Regions from separate parts of the Sutcliffiella sp. NPDC057660 genome, predicted to be linked through region 1. Evidence: riboswitches for the same ligand, from Rfam matches in the RefSeq annotation. Region 1 holds a riboswitch; each other region holds the start of a gene.
The links. Region 1 has a riboswitch for S-adenosylmethionine ahead of ACFVAD_RS10660 (iron-containing alcohol dehydrogenase family protein). Riboswitches for the same ligand answer to the same signal wherever they lie in the genome.
Positions count from the first base shown of each region.

Region 1 (4,625 bases):
TATCTTCAGTAATAGATCCAGAATCGCCTCTGTTGTATCAGGGTCCAATGCGCTTGTTGCCTCATCGCTTAATAGTACCCTAGGTTCATTGGAAAGCGCCCTTGCGATTGCGACCCGTTGCTTTTGCCCACCTGAAAGCTGACTTGGATACGCGTCTTTTTTGTCCAATAGACCGACAATTCCCAGATATTTGTCTACTCTATTCTCTATCTCCTTTTTAGATACACCGGTCAACCGCAAAGGTATGGCGATATTTTCATATACTGTAGCGGTTTTTAGCAGATTGAACCCCTGAAAGATCATTCCTATTTTTCGGCGTGATGCTAAAAGCTTTTTGGAGGTAAGAGAAGTCAATTCAAGCCCGTCAACAAAAACCTTTCCTTTTGTTGGTTTTTCCAGAAGATTGACACAACGGATCAGGGTGCTTTTTCCCGCTCCACTGTAGCCGATTACACCAAAAATCTCGCCTTGCTGCACCTCCAACGAAACATTTTTCAAAGCCTCGATGCTGGATTTCTTGGAGACAAAGCTTTTGGAGATGTTATCGAGTCTAATCATTATGTATCCCTCCATTTTCTGAATAAATATTGTAGAAAGCCGCACCAATGGCGGCTTTCCTAAGTTTTGCTTTTATTACCATGATGGAACAACAGAACCTTCAAAAGTTTCATCGATAAACTGTTTCACTTCATCAGAATGATAAGCTTTAATCAGCTTTTTCAATACTGGATCATCCTTGTTCTCCGTGCGGACGACCAATGTATTTACCCAAGGAGAGTCTCCTGGTTCAATGAAAATGGAATCTTTGGTTGGAACAAATCCAAATTCCACCGCAAAGTTTGTGTTGATAGCAGCAGCTGCCAGTTCTTCGAGTTGACGTGGAATCTGGGAAGCCTCCAATTCAATGAATTCCAGGTTTTTCTCATTTTCCTCTATATCCTTTAAGGTTGCATTTGCACCAGCGCCTTCTTTTAATTTGATCAAACCTGCCAATTCAAACAGTTGCAAGGAACGAGCCCCATTAGTTGGGTCATTTGGCAAACCGACCTTATCGCCATCTTTCAGATCTTTAACATCTTTGATGCCTGTAGAATATATGCCCATCGGGAAGTTAACTGTTGTCGCTACATCTGTTAAGTCCAATCCGCGGTCCTTTTTGAACTGCTCCAGATAAGGCTTATGCTGGAAGCTGTTTACATCCAGGTCTCCCTCGTCCAACGCGACATTCGGCATTACATATTCAGTGAAAACCTCGATTTCTATATCCAATCCATCCTTTGCCGCGACTTCCTTCACTTTTTCCAATATCTGCTCGTGAGGTCCCGCTGTAACCCCGACAACCAGCTTATCTTCACTCAGGGCCTCACTCCCCCCTGATTCACTGCTCCCACATGCAGTAATAACTGATAATAATAGTGCTGTTACCAAAAATCCTAATATTTTCTTCATCCTACTCTCTCCCTTTTCCAATTATCTTTTCGATTACTTCAAATGCTTCCAAAATATCAGATGCTTCATATTCCCTTTTCATAAAGTGGATCGACTCTGAAGGAAGCAGGGTATTATTGGCGATTTTTTCTAGAGTCTCCCTATCATTGATGGAAAGGCCAAGATCGTGGAGCCTCATTGGAAGACCTGTTTTTTCAAAAAATGCAGCAAGTTTGGTGATTTCCTCTACTTTACCTTCCAATGCCAGTTGAACGAGTATTCCATATGCTACTTTCTCTCCATGAAGAAGATGATGGGTGGAGGGAATTTTCGTCAGTGCATTATGTACAGAATGTGCGGCTGCTATCCTTCCATAGTAATCTGCATAGCCACCTACCATTCCACCGAGCATAATGATGGCGTCGGTGACAGCTCGGAAACTGGATGTGAGCGTTCCCTTCTCCATATCAGCAAGAGCTTGAATTCCTTCTTCCAATATAATTTTTTTACAAAGCTCGGCTGATTGCAGCCCAATTTGCACTGGTACTGGAATGGTATTGAGGTCGTAAATAAGGCTCTCCGCCTCATACCATTTAGCAAGTGTATCCCCGATGCCAGCCTTGAAAAACTGTATTGGTGCTTTGAGCAAAATCTCAGGTTCCACCAAGACCATAAGCGTACTTTTAGGAAAAATGGTATACCGCTTAAACTGGCCACTCTCCGAATAGAAAACACTTAGTGGGGTCCAAGCGGCACATGTGGAAGCGACTGTAGGAACCAGAACAACTTCCACTCGCATTTCGTAGGCCAACGCTTTAGAAAGATCTAACACTTTTCCTCCGCCCAACCCGATAATGATGTCCGCATCCCATGATTCTGCAGTTTTTCTTAACCGTCTGACTTCCTCATCCGAACATTCTCCACTGTAGTGTTCAAAGTGCACCTGTAGGGATCCGAAATCAGGAAGATAAGATTTCACGGCATGCAGTGATTTTGTTCCATGTACGATGAAGACTCTTTGAAACCCATTTGAGTCTAAAAATTCAGGAAGTTTTCCAAGTACTCCCACCTCCGATTGATAGATAGCCGGTGCACCTTGTACGTTGATCATTTCATTCCTCCCTCCCAGTGTTGTAATACAACAAAAAATCCTCCCTTGAAAACAAGAGAGGATGAGAAAACTAAAAATCGTCCTCTCTTATCTTCCAGAACATTGTTGTTCTGCAGGAATTAGCACCTTTTCTAGCGTTCTAGAAAGGTTGCTGGGCGTCATAGGGCCAGTCCCTCTGCCACTCTTGATAAGAGTTGTAATTTTTGAAACTATTGAATTTTTAAAAGATTAAAGTTAGTATATGTTGCTGAAAAGCTTCTGTCAATAAGTTTTTTGAAATAATAAAATGTAAGCGTTTTACTACGCTAATCTTGTAAATAGATTGTCACCTTTGAACACCGCTGTTGATTTCCGCACTAGGCGCAGCGACCCAAGGGGCGGTGCTGGAGCCTCCTCGGCTTCGCCTGTGGGGTCTCCAGTCTACCGCTATCTCCCGCAGGAGTCTTCGCCTATTGCTCCAATCAACAGCTAGATTCTTAAAACCTACACTAGAAATTAACAAGGCCTGCTTAATAAAAGCAGAAAGTTAATAAATATAGTTGAAGTTTTCCTGTGCGCCAAGAAACTCCAATTAGTCGATAAATTGCTCGGCGAAGGACAGTTGGTTTTTTACTTGTTGGAATCCTGTGCCGCCTTGGCTGTTTCTGGCTCCTACTACATTTTTGGGCTGTAGGATTTCATAGATGTCTTCTTTGAATAACGGGGAAAATTGTTGATATTCCTCGATGGTCAAGCCTAATAGGAACTTTTGGTTGTTTATGGCATACAGGACTATTTTTCCGATTATTTCATGTGCCTGTCTGAATGGCAGCCCCTTTGTTACAAGGTAATCTGCAATATCTGTTGCATTGGAGAAATCCTGTGATACAGCTTGGTGCATCTTATCTTTGTTGACAGTCATGGTAAGGATCATCGGGGCAAGAAGGCGCAATGAGCCGTCGAGTGTTGCCACTGTATCGAACATCCCTTCCTTGTCTTCCTGCATGTCTTTGTTGTAGGCAAGCGGCAGCCCCTTCAAAACAGTCAGCAGACCTACGAGGTTGCCATATACTCTGCCGGTTTTGGCACGGAGAAGCTCCGGGACATCTGGATTTTTCTTTTGAGGCATAATACTAGATCCCGTGCAAAAGGCATCGTCTAGTTCAATGAATTGAAACTCCTGACTCGACCAGATGACAAGCTCCTCTGAAAGACGTGAAATATGTGTCATGATCAGTGAAGCGTGTGACAGGAACTCGACGATAAAATCCCTGTCGCTGACTGCATCCATGCTGTTCGGATAAACCATATCAAACCCTAATAATTCTGCGGTCTGCTGTCTATCGATCGGAAAGGTTGTTCCAGCAAGTGCGCCGGCACCAAGTGGCGACCAGTTTATGCGTTTCAAGCTGTCCTGCAATCTTTCTTTGTCACGTTCAAGCATCCAAAAATATGCTAGAAGATGGTGAGCAAATGAAATAGGCTGTGCTCGCTGAAGATGTGTGTAGCCTGGCAGAATGGTGTCAATATGATCCTTTGCCTGATTCATTATCGCTTTTTGCACGTCGTTCAAAAGTCCAATGATCGATTTCGTCTGCTTGCGAAGATACAGATGCATATCTGTCGCGACTTGATCATTACGGCTTCGTCCTGTATGAAGCTTTCCTCCAACAGGTCCTATCTCATCTATCAGCAGCTTTTCAATGTTCATGTGAATATCCTCATGCTCCACAAGAAACTCTACATTTCCATTGTTAATTTTTTGCTGTATCGTCAATAGTCCCTCTTTGATTGTATTTGCGTCCTCAATGGCGATTATTCCGCAGTCCCCGAGCATCTGCACATGTGCGATACTGCCTTCGATGTCTTCACTTGCCAACTCTTTATCGAAAGTAATAGAGGCAGTGAATTCTTCTACTAGCTTGTCGGTTTCCTTGGTGAATCTTCCGCCCCATAGTTTAGACATAGGATGATAGCCTCCATTTCCAAAAATAAGTTTAATAGCTTGCTACTTTTTCTTTTTTATGAATTTCCGCATACACCTTGGTAGGCAGGCCCCAAAGCTTGATAAATCCTACTGCAGCGTTATGGTCGAACATGTCCCCTT
Region 1 is NZ_JBHVHV010000008.1:86,880-91,504, reverse strand. Features, by position in the region: gene ACFVAD_RS10670 (methionine ABC transporter ATP-binding protein) at 1-558, opposite strand, end outside; gene ACFVAD_RS10665 (MetQ/NlpA family ABC transporter substrate-binding protein) at 634-1,449, opposite strand; gene ACFVAD_RS10660 (iron-containing alcohol dehydrogenase family protein) at 1,451-2,539, opposite strand; SAM riboswitch class I at 2,624-2,733, opposite strand; gene argH (argininosuccinate lyase) at 3,111-4,484, opposite strand; gene ACFVAD_RS10650 (argininosuccinate synthase) at 4,516-4,625, opposite strand, start outside.

Region 2 (4,625 bases), on a different contig from region 1:
CACCCTTTTCATATCAGATGCTTTCCACTTTCAAAGTGGATTTTCCTGTTGCTGTGAAAAGTGCCTGGTCCAGATCCTTTTTCAGATCTTCGATGGATTCAATTCCTACAGATAGGCGAATCAAATCTTCTGTTACGCCTGTCTTTTTCAAATCTTCCCCTGTAAGCTGCTGATGAGTGGTTGATGCTGGATGAATAATCAAGGATTTAGCGTCTCCTACATTGGCTACATGTGACCAAAGCTTGATGGAATCAATGGCTTTTCTTCCCGCTTCTCTTCCACCTTTAATTCCGAAATTTAGAATGGAACCATATCCGTTTCTCAAATACTTTTGAGCGGATGCATGCGCCGGATGTCCTTGAAGACTAGGGTGGGATACCCACTCAACAGCGGGATGATCTTGTAGGAATCTTGCAAGCTCTGTTGCATTTTCGTTATGCTTTTCCACCCTTAGGTGAAGCGTCTCCAATCCTTGTAGAAGAAGAAATGCACTTTGAGGACTTAAGCATGCGCCAAAATCGCGCAAAAGCTGGACACGAAGCTTAACAGCATAAGCAAGGTTTCCGAAGGCTTCTGCATAACGAATGCCATTATAGCTTTCATCCGGTTCAGTAAAGTCTTGGAATTTAGGATTATCCCAGTTGAATGTACCTCCATCCACCACAATTCCTCCGATTGTCGTTCCATGGCCGCCAATCCATTTAGTTGCCGAATGCACCACAATATCCGCTCCCCACTTGATCGGATTGCAAAGATATGGAGATGCAAAAGTATTATCTATAATGAGTGGTATGTCATGATCATGTGCAACATTGGCAACACCTTCAACATCTAAAACATGTAAGCTTGGATTTCCAATGATTTCGCCGAAAATCGCTTTGGTTTTTGGGGTTATCGCCTTTCTGAAGTTCTCAGGATCCGTTCCATCCACAAAGAGCACTTTTATCCCATACTTCGGCAATGTGACAGCAAATAGATTATAGGTTCCTCCATACAGATTTCCTGCTGCAACGATCTCATCACCGGCATGGGCAATGTTTAATATGGCAAATGCTATTGCAGCCATGCCGGAGCTGGTTGCAACGGCCGCCACTCCACCTTCCAACAGCGCAATTCTCTTTTCCAGCACATCGACTGTCGGGTTTCCAATTCTCGTATAGATGTTGCCGAATTCATTTAGGGCAAATAAATTCTGGGCATGCTCAGTATCATTGAACACATACGATGTTGTCTGATAGATGGGAACTGCTCTGGAACCGGTAGTCGGATCAGGAGTTTGCCCTCCGTGTAACAATAGCGTTTCTAATTGATAAGCATCATTTGTATTGGTCATGTCATTACCTCCGTTTTTAATTTTTAATAAATGCTACCCTTAAAATAAGTGAGTGTTCCGTATTCCTGTTGATTTCCGTTCCAGGTGTTCGCTTTCCGCGGAAAGCGAAGCCTAGTGCGAAATCAACAGCGGTGTTATTACCGCTAAAAATAAAAACCCCTTCATAAGAAGAGGTTTTTTCCTCCTCTTATCTGTCAGGCGCATAGTCCGCCTGCAGGAATTAGCACCTTTTCAGAAATAGATTAACTGTTCCTGATGGTTGCCGGACTTCATAGGGCCTGATCCCTCGGTCACTCTCGATAAGAGATATTCAGTTTTTTGTTCATTACGTTAATTCATTAAATGTATGATTGATTTACTATCTACCATATTGAGTAATAACGGATAATATTACTTTTAATTTTCCCCCTTTTTGAACAGATAAAAAGCCTCTTCTATAAGAAGAGGCTTTCATTGAAGGTCCTCTTCTTATCTCTCAGAAAAAAATTCTGCAGAAATTAGCACCTTTTCAACATCATTGAAGGTTGCCGGGCTTCACAGGGTCTGTCCCTCCACCGCTCTTAATAAGAAGTTTTGCTATTTGATTTTAAAAGAAAAATACTTTTTGCAATTATAACAACAGTCTCAAGCTGAAGTCAACAAACTTTTCTAAATATACCGAATAAATAATATCTATTATTTACCAACAGGCAAAATACTTGAAAGTCAAAAAAGGTCAAAGTATACTATGGCTAAACCTTAATGGTCAAAGAAAGTCAAACAATTCTCAAGGAGGAAGCAAAGAATGATTTGTCAAAAATGCGAAGAGAATCAAGCAACTATTCATGTTAAGTTCCAATTTAATTCAGAACAAAAGCAACTTGTCCTATGCTCATCCTGCTTTGAAGAAGAAAGAGCAAAATTACAGACGCCGTCTGGATTCTTGCAAGGATTTTCCGGACACACTCCATTTTGGGAGCATGATCATCGACCTAATAAAGAGTCAAATTCCAAAGATTCTAAAGAGTCCAGACACGGCGGTGGAATTCTGGACAAATTAGCCAAAAATGTAACGAATCTTGCTAAAGCAGGATTGATTGACCCTGTTGTGGGAAGAGAAAAAGAAATCAAGAAAGTAATTGAAATTCTAAACAGACGAAACAAGAACAATCCCGTACTAATCGGGGAACCTGGAGTAGGTAAAACAGCCATTGCAGAAGGACTTGCACTTAATATTTCTACCGGAGATGTTCCTGCCAAGCTTCAGAATAAAGAAATCTATCTGTTGGATGTCGCCTCACTTGTTGCCAATACAGGTATTAGAGGTCAATTTGAAGAAAGACTGAAGCAAATCATCCACGAACTGCAGGAAAGAAAAAATGTCATCCTTTTTGTGGATGAATTGCACTTAATTGTAGGAGCAGGTTCTGCGGAAGGGTCCATGGATGCAGGTAATTTGCTGAAACCGGCATTGGCCAGAGGTGAGTTGCAGCTCATCGGGGCTACAACCTTGAAGGAATACCGGCAAATAGAAAAGGATGCTGCATTGGAACGACGCTTTCAACCTGTTATGGTAAAAGAGCCTACTCCTGAAAAGGCTATTGAGATCATTAAAGGTATCCAATCCAAATACGAGGAATTCCATCAGGTTTCCTATACTGAAGAAGCGATAAATGCCTGCGTCAGCCTGTCACACCGCTATATTCAGGATCGTTTCCTGCCTGATAAAGCCATTGATTTGCTTGATGAAGCAGGATCTAAGAAGAATTTAACCTTGGATGTAATGGACGCGGAGAGAATTAACTACCGACTGGCACAGATTGAAAATGAAAAACAAAAAGCTTTGGATGAAGAGAAATACGAATACGCTGCAAAGCTGAGAGATGAAGAAGCAAAACTTGAGCAGAGTAGAAATAGCTCCACTGCGAAAAAACTTGAAGTTACACTGAATGACATCTATGCAATCATAGAAGAAAAAACTGGCATTCCTGTTGGAAAACTGCAACAGGAAGAACAAGTAAAGCTTCGTGATCTCGAGGCAAATTTAAATAAAAAAGTGATTGGACAAAAAAATGCAGTCCAAAAGATTGCAAAAGCAATTCGCAGAAGTCGTGCAGGTCTTAAAAGAAAAGAACGACCTATTGGTTCCTTCCTTTTTGTCGGTCCTACTGGGGTTGGTAAAACAGAGCTTACCAAATCACTTGCCGAAGAGCTTTTTGGTTCAAAGGATGCATTTATCCGTTTTGACATGAGTGAATACATGGAAAAGCATTCAGTATCCAAACTAATTGGATCTCCACCAGGGTATATCGGGCATGAGGAAGCTGGACAGTTGACAGAAAAGGTTCGCCGCAACCCTTACAGCATTGTACTGCTTGATGAAATGGAAAAAGCCCATCCTGATGTGCTCCAGCTGTTTCTTCAGGTAATGGAGGATGGCAGGCTGACGGACAGCCAAGGAAGAACTGTCAGCTTCAAAGACACTGTGATTATCATGACAAGTAACGCAGGTGTTACAGACAAGAGGATTACAGTAGGTTTTGAGAAGCACGAAAATACAGTGCAAGGTTCTATACTGGATTCCTTGTCGTCCTATTTCAAACCGGAGTTCCTTAACCGATTTGATAATATCATTGAATTTGCAAAGCTTGAAAAAGAGCATATGCGTCAGATTGTCGATATTCTGATTAATGATTTGTCAGGTATGCTGATCGAAGAGCATCAGTGTAAACTCTATTTATCGGAAGCTGCAAAGGAATGGTTGGCTGATAAGGGCTACCATCCTCAGTTTGGGGCTAGACCATTACGCCGACTTATTCAGGAACATGTAGAAGATGCCATCGCTGATATTTTACTGGAGCTTGATTACATCCCTACTTCTCTTCAAGTGGAGGTTGAACAGGAAGAATTGAAAGTAAATGTTAACTAATTTGCGATTTGAGGCTTGTTGGTCACCATTTTCTAATTGGTGACCAACAAGCCTTTTTTATTTAGGCTCTTTTCGTAAAGTTTGTTGCTTTTTGCATAGAGCTGGGCTAAAGATAAAATGTCACCATTAAACTCCCTGCTGGTCTCTGTTCCAGGCATTCGCTTTCCGCGGGGCGCTGCTTGAGCCTCCTCGGCTTTGCCTGTGGGGTCTCAAGTCAACCGCTATCTCCCGCAGGAGTCTCACACCTTGCACTCCAACCAACAGGGGTGAATAATAGTATAAAATCTGCCTTTCTAAAATTTGAAAAATTGGACTTTGTCTCATTTTTTCATTTCAACGGAGCAAATAATGTTATAAAAACTGAGTTGATTGTAGCGGAGGACA
Region 2 is NZ_JBHVHV010000003.1:54,611-59,235, reverse strand. Features, by position in the region: gene ACFVAD_RS03510 (O-acetylhomoserine aminocarboxypropyltransferase/cysteine synthase family protein) at 14-1,333, opposite strand; SAM riboswitch class I at 1,518-1,639, opposite strand; SAM riboswitch class I at 1,799-1,903, opposite strand; gene ACFVAD_RS03505 (ATP-dependent Clp protease ATP-binding subunit) at 2,118-4,241, shown strand.
Region 2: linked by a shared signal. The riboswitch ahead of ACFVAD_RS03510 (O-acetylhomoserine aminocarboxypropyltransferase/cysteine synthase family protein) and the one ahead of ACFVAD_RS10660 (iron-containing alcohol dehydrogenase family protein) in region 1 are both predicted to bind S-adenosylmethionine.

Region 3 (4,625 bases), on a different contig from region 1:
TTTTGAGCATCGACGCCGCTGAAAAAGTCCATCATCAGGTGTATGAAGGACCTTTTGGTCATCGATTCCGCTGAAAAAGTCCATCATCGGGTGTATGAAGGACCTTTTGGGCATCGACGCCGCTGAAAAAGTCCATCATCTGCTTCAATTTCTAAATCAGTATAAAATCAAAAAAGCCGTCCGACAGATAACCAGATGTCTGTCGGGACGGTTCTACTATTTTGTTAAACGGTTGGTCCACCAAATTCAAGCACTTCTTCAGGAACGTTTTTGAACTTTGTGAAGTTTTCTTTGAATTTGCCTGCCAATTCACGGGCAGCAAGGTCATACTTCTCTTCATCATGCCATGTTTTCTTAGGCTGCAGCACTTCATCAGGTACACCTGGAACATGCAGAGGGATCTCCACTCCGAAATATGGATCTTTTTCCGTTTCCACATTCGTAAGATCGCCTTCAAGGGCTGCTTGAACCATTGCTCTTGTGTAAGAAAGCTTCATACGGCTACCCACTCCGTACTCTCCGCCAGTCCAGCCGGTGTTTACAAGGTAGACCTGGGCATTATGCTCGTCGATTTTCTTGCCGAGCATCTCTGCATACGTAGTTGCAGGAAGCGGCAGGAATGGAGAACCGAAGCAAGTGGAGAACGTTGTTTGCGGGGAAGTGATTCCGCGCTCTGTTCCGGCCAATTTACTTGTGTACCCACTCAGGAAGTGGAACATTGCCTGTTCTTTTGAAAGCTTGGCGATCGGAGGCAGTACCCCGGTTGCATCAGCTGTCAAGAAAACAATAGTTGTCGGGTGTCCCGCGATACTAGGCTGCACAATGTTGTCCATGGCTTCAAGAGGGTAGGCGGCACGAGTATTTTCTGTTAAAGTGGAGTTGTCATAGTCAGCGATTCTTGACTGACCATCGATTACCACATTTTCAAGCACTGATCCAAAACGGATGGCATCAAAAATTTGAGGCTCTTTTTCGTGCGTCAATCCGATGCATTTCGCATAGCAGCCGCCTTCAATATTGAATACACCTGTATTGGACCAGCCGTGCTCATCGTCACCGATCAGCTTTCTGTTAGGGTCAGCGGATAATGTTGTCTTGCCTGTACCAGATAAACCAAAGAATAGTGCTACATCGCCTTCACGCCCTACATTGGCAGAGCAGTGCATCGGCATGATACCATTCTCAGGAAGCAAGTAGTTCATGACAGAGAAAATGGATTTCTTCATTTCACCTGCATATTCCGTACCGCCGATAAGAACGACGCGCTTTTTAAAGGAAATGATGACAAATGCTTCAGAGTTTGTACCGTCTACTGCAGGATCAGCCTTGAAGCTTGGTGCAGAGACAACACTGAATGCGGTTTCATGTTTGGCAAGCTGTTCGTCATTTGGGCGGATGAATAGCTGGTGCGCAAAAAGATTATGCCATGCAAATTCGTTGATTACCTGGATAGGCAATTGATATTTTTCGTCCGCTCCTGCGAAGCCCTTGAAAACGAAAATTTCATCTTTTTTTTCTAAGTAGTTTAGTACTTTATCATATAAACGTTCGAATACATCTTCGGAGATTGGGCTGTTTACCGTTCCCCAGTCAATCTTATCCTTGGAGATATCCTCTTCCACAATGAATTTATCTTTAGGGGAGCGACCCGTATATTTTCCAGTTGTAGCAACCACGGCACCGGTAGATGTCAGGCTGCCTTCATTGCGGTTTAATACTTTCTCCACTAATTGAGGAACAGAAAGTTGCATTTGCGTGTTGCTTCCGTATATTAATTTAGTTAAACCATTATCAATACCAACCGTTTTCATCATGGATAACTCTCCTTCAACTTGTATATTAATTTCTCATCTGTTAAAAAGTATAACACATTTAATCCAATAGTCCATACTAATTAAATTATTTTATGAAATAAAGTGTGAATCCGTTAACATTTTGTGAAAAAGAGGCTTATGTACATGGACAAATCTACTTAATGATAGCATATGTTTTTTCCTGTTTCTTCATTTAAATAATTTGCCGTTTTTTGTTGACAATAAAGCTTTTATTACGCTAATATAGAACCTTGAACGGATACTCTTATTCCGAGCTGGTGGAGGGGCAGGCCCTATGAAACCCAGCAACCTGCTCAAAGGTAAATGGGCGAGCGCGAAAAAAGCACTTCGCTAATTTTTTTGGACAAGAAAATTGTCGCTTGAGAAAAGGTGCTAAACCTGAGCAAGGCATTGACCTTGACCGATAAGAGTGAAAGGCTAATTCTTGAACCCAAACCTTTCCTCAACTTTATGGAAAGGTTTTTTATATTCTGCACAAGATAACAAAGAACAGCACAACAGGAAATGAGATCCGTATCAAACATACTGTTATACATGAAGAGAGGTAAAACGCTTTTCATATACAAAAGGAGGAACTTTTTTAATGACTAAGCAACGTCGTTTATTTACTTCTGAATCGGTAACGGAGGGGCATCCGGATAAAATTTGTGACCAAATTTCCGACTCCATCCTTGATGCTATTCTTACTAATGACCCAAATGCACGTGTAGCGTGTGAAACTTCTGTAACAACTGGATTGGTGCTTGTTGCTGGAGAAATCACTACTTCTACTTATGTAGATATCCCAAAAATCGTTCGTGAAACAATCCAAGGAATCGGATACACTCGTGCGAAGTACGGTTTTGACGCAGAAACTTGTGCGGTACTTACGTCCATCGACGAGCAGTCCGCTGACATCGCAATGGGTGTTGACCAGGCATTGGAAGCTCGTGAAGGACAAATGTCAGATGCGGAAATCGAAGCGATCGGTGCGGGAGACCAAGGTCTGATGTTCGGATTTGCTTGCAATGAAACAAAGGAATTGATGCCTTTACCGATTTCATTGGCTCATAAGCTTTCCCGTCGCCTAACAGAAGTAAGAAAAGAAGAAATCCTTCCATACTTACGTCCGGATGGAAAAACTCAGGTAACTGTAGAATATGATGAAAACGATCAACCGGTACGTATCGATACAATCGTTATCTCTACTCAGCATCACCCGGAGATTTCTTTGGAGCAGATCCAACGTAATGTGAAAGAACACGTAATCAAGCCGGTAGTTCCTGCTAACTTGATTGACGAAAACACAAAATACTTCATCAACCCGACTGGCCGTTTCGTTATCGGTGGACCTCAAGGGGATGCTGGATTGACTGGACGTAAAATCATCGTTGATACGTATGGTGGATATGCTCGTCACGGTGGTGGAGCATTCTCCGGTAAGGACGCAACGAAAGTTGACCGTTCCGGAGCATATGCAGCACGTTATGTTGCAAAAAACATCGTAGCAAGCGGATTGGCTGACAAATGTGAAGTTCAACTTGCATACGCAATCGGTGTAGCACAGCCTGTATCCATCGCAGTGGACACTTTCGGAACTGGTAAAGTATCTGAAGAGAAGCTAGTGGAACTTGTGCGCAACAACTTCGACCTTCGTCCAGCTGGAATCATCAAAATGCTAGACCTTCGTCGCCCAATCTACAAGCAGACTGCTGCATACGGTCACTTTGGCCGTAACGATCTTGACCTTCCTTGGGAGCAAGTGGATAAAGCGGATGCGTTGAAAGAGCAAGCGAACGCTTAAATTTTTATTGTGGCTGCCGCCAAATCAGGTTTTGTGCCTGGTTTGGCGGCAGTTTTTTTTGTGTCTGGTTTCTAAGAGCAGTGAATGGTTGTCGTGGGCCATGACGTCGAATATTGTTGGAAAGTGCGTTTTATCTATATGTGCCTGTTTTACTTGGATATATTTTTAATTTCATTGATATAATTTTTTTCTCTTTGATATAGTGTCCGAAAACGTGGATATATGAAAATTTCCGTTGATATCTTTAAATTTACCTGTAAAATCCACTGCGGAATACTCGAAATTGCATAAGAAACAAGCCCTCCAACAAAAAACAGGCGAAATAGATCGCCTGCTTCAACAATGCTTAAAGCGCATCCTCCAACAATTCATAGAGGGAGGCGCGTTCCGCTTCTCTGATGTTCCAGTCATCCTGATACTCTTGCAGGGTCGCAAGATCTGTCTCTTTTTCCATCTGTGCCTCCAACTGGAATATTGCCAGTTCCAGTTCTTCCAATTTTGCCTCTATCTTCTTGGGCTCGATGGAAGTTGGGGCATTTCTTTTTACTCGTTCGGGAGGGACAGTATCCTTCTTACTATCCGGAGCTTGAACAACTATTTGCGGTTTTTCCTTTTCCAATTCTTTTCTCTTTTTACGAGCATATTGGTAGTTGCCGGTATAAGTGGTCAGCCTCCCGCCTTCAAGCCAGCAGGTTTTCTCAAAATACTTATTCAAAAAGTAGCGGTCATGCGACACGGTAACGATCGTCCCGCTGAAATCCTCGAGCGCTTCCTCCAGGACTTCCCGAGATTCAATGTCCAGATGGTTTGTCGGCTCGTCGAGAATAAGGAGGTTGATATCTTGATACATCAGCTGGGCCAAGCGCAAACGCATTTTTTCTCCTCCGCTTAAATTTTCCACTCTTTTAAATACAGAAGGACCGTAGAAAAGAAACTTCGCAAGAACATGTCGTGCCTGTTCCTGGGTGATGGGTACGTATTCCCGAAAAGCGTCGATCAGCGTCTGT
Region 3 is NZ_JBHVHV010000029.1:8,636-13,260, forward strand. Features, by position in the region: gene pckA (phosphoenolpyruvate carboxykinase (ATP)) at 225-1,811, opposite strand; SAM riboswitch class I at 2,077-2,245, shown strand; gene metK (methionine adenosyltransferase) at 2,419-3,618, shown strand; gene abc-f (ribosomal protection-like ABC-F family protein) at 3,965-4,625, opposite strand, start outside.
Region 3: linked by a shared signal. The riboswitch ahead of metK (methionine adenosyltransferase) and the one ahead of ACFVAD_RS10660 (iron-containing alcohol dehydrogenase family protein) in region 1 are both predicted to bind S-adenosylmethionine.